DNA from 3 places in the Hahella sp. NBU794 genome. Region 1 is predicted to be linked to each of the others. Evidence: predicted binding sites of a transcription regulator. Region 1 holds the regulator's gene; each other region holds the start of a gene.

Region 1 (2,269 bases):
CATTGACCAGGGCTTCCATACGCTGCGCTTGTTGCTGCATCTGATTCAAGGCGCGATTCCAGCGCGGCGGCAGCTCATCTGCGTTGTCGATGAGGGTCTCCAGATAGCCGGATATGACCGTCAATGGCGTACGCAGCTCATGGGATACGTTAGAAACGAAGTCCCGTCGCATCTCTTCCAGACGATATAGCCGCGTCACGTCCTGCACCAGTAGCAGGCGGTCGTCTTCTCCGAACAGCGTGATATGAAACTGTAACTTCAAGTTGGGATTATTGGGGGCGTTGAGGATCAACGGTTCCTGGTATTTCTTGGAGGTGAAGTAGCGCTTGAAAATGGGCGTGCGGATCAGGTTGTAAATCAACTGGCCCCGGTCGGTCGGATACTTGAAGCCCAGTAGTTTCTCTGCGGATTGGTTCCACCAGTCCATGGCGCCTTCGCTATTAGTCATGACGACGGCGTCTTTAAGGGCGTTGGTGGACTCCTGGATGCGGTCGATCATGGCTTGCAGTCGATCGCGGGAGCGGTAGTGCTGAACCTGGAGACGATGAATACCGTCGAACAGATCTCCCCATAAGCCACGGCTCTCGGGAGGGTCTTCCATTTTCGCCTGATACAGCCAGCGGTGCATGCGAAACGCCTGGGTGAGCGTCCATCCCAGATAGGCGGTGAGGCCGAACACCAGCGCCCAAGCTACTGAACCGATAATAAGGCCGACAACGATACAGCCCAGCAAACTGTAAACCAGTAGCCGTACATAATGACGCCAGTGATTGCGCATGCGTTTTATGAATACTTCTTTTGGAATTATTTATTTTTTAAGACGGATCGCGGCGCTTATGGCGCTCGGGTCGAAAAGCGATAGCCCGTCCCACGCACGGTTTGAACCAGATGATGATGACTGGGCTCCAGCGCTTTGCGTAAACGTCGAATATGCACGTCCACCGTGCGTTCTTCCACGTAGACGTTGCCGCCCCATACCTGATCCAAAAGCTGCCCGCGAGTATACACCCGTTCTTGATGCGTCATAAAGAACTGCAGGAGCTTGTATTCCGTGGGGCCCATGTTGAGCGCATCGCCCTTGGCGGTGACGCGGTGGCACACTGGATCGAGGCGCAGTCCTTCGACTTCAATGGGGGTTTCCATGCCTTGTACGGCGGTGCGGCGCAGCACCGCTTTCAGACGCGCGACCAGTTCTCTGGGAGAGAATGGTTTGGTGATGTAATCGTCTGCGCCCACTTCCAAGCCCTGGACTTTGTTGTCCTCTTCGGTTTTGGCTGTGAGCATGATGAGAGGGATTTCCGAGGTGTTTTGATCGCGCTTCAGTCTGCGTGCGAATTCAATGCCGCTGACGCCGGGAAGCATCCAGTCCAGCAGTATAAGATCAGGCTTCTGATCAATGATCAACGCATGCGCTTCCCGCGCGTCCCCTGCCTCCAGGTAGTCATAGTCAGCCATTTCCAGAGCGACTGCGATCATTTCCCGGATGGCGGGCTCATCGTCCACAATGAGAACTTGTTTGCTTGCCATGCAAAACACCTTTTTGAATACTCGATTGCCGAATTATTACAACGGCGTTTTGTTACAAGTATATGACAGGCGCTTAATTAATGTGATGGAAATGAGCCAGGCTGTTTGCAGTCGGGCTGTAAGCGAGGCGGGACGGGCTTTAGGGCCGGAAAATAAACTCCAGAACCAAACCGAGAAACACAGCTGCGCCGACCCAGTGATTGTTAAGGAACGCCTTGAAACAGTTCTGGGAAACGCGGGCGCGAATCAGGTGCTGCTGATACACAAACAGCACGGCGGCGACGATCAAGGACATTTGGAAGTAAACGCCCAGCTCGTATTGCGCGCCAACCATGAACAGGATGCCCAGCGTCAATACCTGCAGGCCCGCCACGGCGGCGCGATCAGCCTCGCCAAATAGAATGGCGGTGGATTTGACCCCGATCTTAAGATCGTCTTCCCGGTCCGCCATGCCGTACATGGTGTCATAAGCGACGGTCCATACCACCGTTGCGGTATACAGCAGCCATGCCTGCTGGGGAACGGTGTCCAATTCTGCAGCGAAAGCCATGGGGATGCCCCAGGCGAAGGCCGCGCCCAGTACGACTTGGGGCAGGTAAGTATGGCGCTTCATGAAGGGGTAGGTCGAAGCCAGCGCCAGCGCTCCAGCGGAGAGATAAATTGTCAGCGCGTTGGTGAACAGCACCAGTATGAAAGAAACCCCCACCAGAACGCCGAACAGGGTGAGCGCCTCTTTTTCCGT
Region 2 (2,269 bases), 2.4 Mb from region 1:
ATAACAATGCGCAGGGTATTTTGGGTTATGTGGTGCGCTGGGTCGATCAGGGCGTGGGATGTTCGAAGGTGCCTGACATCAATGATGTGGGCCTGATGGAAGACCGCGCCACGTTGAGGATTTCCAGTCAGCATATCGCCAACTGGCTGCGTCATGGCGTTTGCTCAAAAGAGCAGGTGCTGGAAACCATGCAGCGCATGGCGGCGATTGTAGACCGTCAGAACGCTGGCGACCCAAGTTATCGCAATATGGCTCCGAACTTTGACGACAGTGTGGCGTTTCAAGCCGCTTGCGATCTGGTGCTGAAAGGGTGCGAGCAGCCCAACGGTTACACCGAGCCGTTGCTGCATGCTTATCGTCGCAAGGCGAAAGCCAAGTTCGGCGGTTGATCCCGCAACGCTGAATGCAAAACGCCCGGCCTGAAGCCGGGCGTTTTCGTTTTCAGGCCAAAAGGCCGGTTAAACGTCTCTTGCGACCAGCCTTAGGTGACGGAGCCCACCGCCAGTAAAGGCGATGCATCGATATCGGTGGCGTCCATCATGTCCGCGACTTTGGCGAGGCTGGCCAGGATCAGATATTGCTCCCACTCCGGTAGGTTGTCGAAGCGGGAGGTGAACAGCTCCTGCAGCGGCCGAGGCGCGCCCGCCAGTACTTCTTTGCCTTCATCCGTCAGCACCAGATAGATGCGACGCTTGTCTACCGAGTCGCGAATACGCGCCACCAGATTTTTCTTTTCCAGGCGGTCAACGATACTGGTGACCGTCGCCTGGCTCAGACTGATGTTCTGCGCGACCTGGCTCATCGTTGTGTTTCGTGAGTCGCCGATAGAGCGAAGAATTAGTAACTGCGGCGCGGTGAGTCCGGTTTCTTTGCCCAATTGCTTGGAGCGGAGGTCCGCTGCACGAATAATCCTTCGTATCAGGACCAATACTTCATCGTGTCGAGTCATGGGTAAATTACATCAATGGAAAAACTCATATTATCCTTCATACTTGTTGGGCTATCCACCTTTTAATTTGTGACATAAATATTACATGACAAAATTTTAAAATAGCCTAAAAACAGATGTATAGGAGGTTTCGTGCCATGTGTTTACTTTGTTGTCAAAGTAAATGTGTGCTAATATTGATCAGCTATATGTATGAACAAACCAAGGAGTTCTTATGTGTGGCATATGCGGAGAGATCCGCTTCGACAACCACTCGCCCGATTTAAATTTCATCCGTCACGCCAACGACATTCAAACCCCCCGCGGCCCGGACGCCGAAGGCGTCTTCGTGCAGAACAATATCGCATTCGGCCACCGGCGCCTGAAAATCATGGACCTTTCCGACGCATCCCAGCAGCCGTTGTACGACCCTGCGTTAGGGTTGGCGCTGGTGTTCAATGGCGCTATCTACAATCACCGGGAATTACGCGCTGAATTGGAAGGTCGGGGTTATACATTTTATTCTGACGGCGATACGGAAGTGGTGTTGAAGGCCTATCATGCATGGGGCAAGGATTGCCTGACCCGGTTCAACGGCATGTTTGCGCTGGCTGTCTGGGAGCGCGACAGTGGTAAAACGGTGCTGGCCCGCGACCGTCTCGGCATCAAGCCGCTGTATTTTCAACATGACGCCAAAGCGCTGCGTTTCTCCTCATTTATGCCGGCGCTGGCGAAAGCGTCGGACTTCAACGCGCGGATCAACCCCAAAGCGTTGAATATGTATCTCAACTTCCACTCCGTCACACCGGCGCCTGATACGATTTTTGAGGGCATCTACAAAGTGCAGCCGGGAACCTGGATGGAGCTGGATAAAACCGGAAACATCAACACGGGCAGCTACTGGAGTCTTGCTTTCGGCATGCAGCCCGGCGACGAGACGCTGACCGCGGATGATTGGCGTGATCGTCTGCTGGAGGCTTTGTTCGCGTCCGTGCGCCGTCGCAATAACGCGGCGGTTGAGGTCGGCGTACTGCTCTCCGGCGGCGTCGACAGCAGTCTGCTGGTCGGATTGCTGGCGGAAGTGGTTCCGGACGGATTTCAGACTTTTTCCATCGGCTTTGAAGCGGTTGGCGGGGAAGAGGGGGACGAGTTCCACTATTCCGATATCATCGCCAATCATTTCGGCACTCGTCATCACAAAATTCAGATCGCCTCGGACCGCATGTTTTCTGCCTTGCCGAAAGCGATCGACGCGATGTCGGAACCGATGGTCAGCCACGACTGCGTGGCGTTTTATCTGTTGTCCCAGGAAGTCAGCAAGTACTGTCGCGTGGTGCAGAG
Region 3 (2,269 bases), 1.2 Mb from region 1:
GTCAGGGTGGGCGGATAAGCTTGAGTTCTTGACGCTGTATCGCGGAGACCTCGTCTACGATCAATGTGGTGGCGTCAGTTCCGAAGCCCTTGATAATGTTTATATCGACAGGGGACCCGAGGGGGCGGAGAACCAGGCTCCGACCAAAATTATGGTTGAAGGCGAGCGGATACGTATTGAATATGCGCCATTGAGCGAAACAAGGTCGCCTGTGTCTAAGTTGCCAGTCGAATGGCTATCTCCCTCGCAGAACGCGGAGAATTTATAAACGGGGTAGTGCATGAAGAAAAGAGTGACATTGGTCCGCGTCGGCGCTCTCTCTTGTCTGCGCGGAATAGCGGCTTTGTTTGCGCTGCTGTGGGCAGCGGCGACCTTTGCTGTCGAGAAAGACGTTGATCAACAAAAAGTACTGGCCTATGTGGAGAAGCTGAGTGAAATCAAGTCGCCGCAACAGGCGCTGGATTATTGGCGTTCGCTGGAGCCGGAGCTGGGCGAAACAGACGGGCGTTATGAATACTGGCTGGGGAAAATCTACCAGGATTTACAACAAAACGAAGCCGCGCTGCAGGCGTTTAACCAAAGCGTCAAACTCGATCCCGGCAATCGCTGGCCCTACATAAAAATCGCCGAGATAGGCATTCAGCAGGGGGCGTTCGAAGCGGTGGAATCACTAATGAACAAGCTCATCAAAGCCTACCCCGACTGGTCTGTTCCTCCCCTGACTCTGGCGCATTCCTACTACGCCAGCGGGCGCTATGACGACGCGGTGAAGGCGGTGACGACCTCCCTGAAGATCGAACTCACGCTGGAAGGCTACGTGCTGCTGAGCAAGGCCGCACTGGAGACCAAAGACTACCTCACCGTCGTCCAGGCTGGCGTGACGGCGCAGGAAAGCGATCCGCAACTGCAAAAAGACCCCGAACTGTCCGAACGCATTGTGCAGGCCCTGGTCGGCATGGAACGTCGCGACAAAGCCGCTGTCTATCTCAATGGCCAAAAGTCCGCGTTGCCTGCAGAGACGATTCAGGCGTTGCAGGAAAAATACGGGCTTAAGTAGTTTTTGCCTCGGCGCTCTGTCGCCCGACTCAAGCCGGGCGTCATAAAATCGGCGAAGCGTCGATATTAAGCGAGAAGGACGCCTAACTGCTGCTCCCGTAATGAAATCTAATTGTAACCATGCTGTCACCTCTTTCCGGTATTTCTGGCCCACTGCGTTCTGAAGTGAACTCTGATGAGAAGAGGTTTGAGTATGTCCGACATAAAAAAATTCGAATTCGACAACTCCGGAATTGATCCAGTCACCAACTTTTCCGGAAACCGCCCTTTCGCTTCCGTGCTTGAAACCCGCATCGCCCGCCGCACCGTCATCAAAGGCGGCGTCAGCGCCGCGTTGGCGGGCATGCTGGGCATGTCGCTGATCGGTTGCAGCAACGACAACGACGGCGGCGACCCTGATGACAACCAGGGACCTTTGCTGGGCTTCACCGCGATCGCCACCAGTGTGGCCAATGAAGTGAAAGTGGCCGCCGGCTACACCGCGACGCCGTTTGTTCCCTGGGGCACACCGCTGACCGGCGCGCTGCCAGACTATCTGGGCGACGGAACCAACACCGGCGCCGATCAGGAGCAACAGGTAGGCATGAACCATGACGGCATGCACTATTTCCCCATCGATGTGAAAGAGGGCGGCTCCAACTCCGAAGAAGGCCTGCTGGTGATGAACCACGAATACATCGAGCCGGACTTCCTGCACCCTGACGGCCCGACCGAAGTCGGCGGCGTCCGCCCTGAAGCGGAAGTGCACAAAGAAGTGGCCGCCCATGGCGTCAGCGTTATTCACATCAAGAAAACCGCCGGCGTTTGGGATATCGTCCACGGCAGCCAGTACAACCGTCGCGTGACCGGCGCTACCGACATGGAGTTGCGCGGACCCGTGCGCGGAACCGACTATGCGGTGACCAAGCACAGCAATGAGGGAACTCTGGCGCGGGGCACGCTGAACAACTGCTCCATGGGGTATACGCCCTGGGGCACCTATCTGGCCTGTGAAGAGAATTGGGCGGGTTACTTCAAAACCGATGATGATCCCAAGCCGCGCAATCTCTCTCGTTATGGTGTGGGAACCCGTTCCCGTTATGGTTGGGACACCGTTGCGGGCGTGGATGTCTACGAACGTTTCGACGCCACCAGCAAAGGCGCCAGCGCTGCGGACGACTATCGCAATGAGCCCAACACCTATGGCTGGATTGTGGAAATCGATCCGTTCGAG

The links. Region 1 encodes PhoB, which activates phosphate uptake and scavenging genes when phosphate is short. Its sites were predicted from a motif close to TGTCATANNNNTGTCANA; they were not measured.
Region 2: the regulator PhoB is predicted to act here: its motif matches at 1,018-1,035, upstream of ACQYWX_RS22755 (N-acetylglutaminylglutamine amidotransferase).
Region 3: the regulator PhoB is predicted to act here: its motif matches at 1,170-1,187, upstream of ACQYWX_RS28540 (PhoX family protein).

What each region holds. Positions count from the first base shown of each region.
Region 1 is NZ_CP192738.1:695,585-697,853, forward strand. It holds gene phoR (phosphate regulon sensor histidine kinase PhoR) at 1-778, opposite strand, end outside; gene phoB (phosphate regulon transcriptional regulator PhoB) at 835-1,527, opposite strand; gene ubiA (4-hydroxybenzoate octaprenyltransferase) at 1,667-2,269, opposite strand, start outside.
Region 2 is NZ_CP192738.1:5,222,803-5,225,071, reverse strand. It holds gene ACQYWX_RS22765 (malate synthase G) at 1-389, shown strand, start outside; gene ACQYWX_RS22760 (MarR family winged helix-turn-helix transcriptional regulator) at 482-949, opposite strand; gene ACQYWX_RS22755 (N-acetylglutaminylglutamine amidotransferase) at 1,164-2,269, shown strand, end outside.
Region 3 is NZ_CP192738.1:6,486,509-6,488,777, reverse strand. It holds gene ACQYWX_RS28550 (hypothetical protein) at 1-268, shown strand, start outside; gene ACQYWX_RS28545 (tetratricopeptide repeat protein) at 281-1,057, shown strand; gene ACQYWX_RS28540 (PhoX family protein) at 1,250-2,269, shown strand, end outside.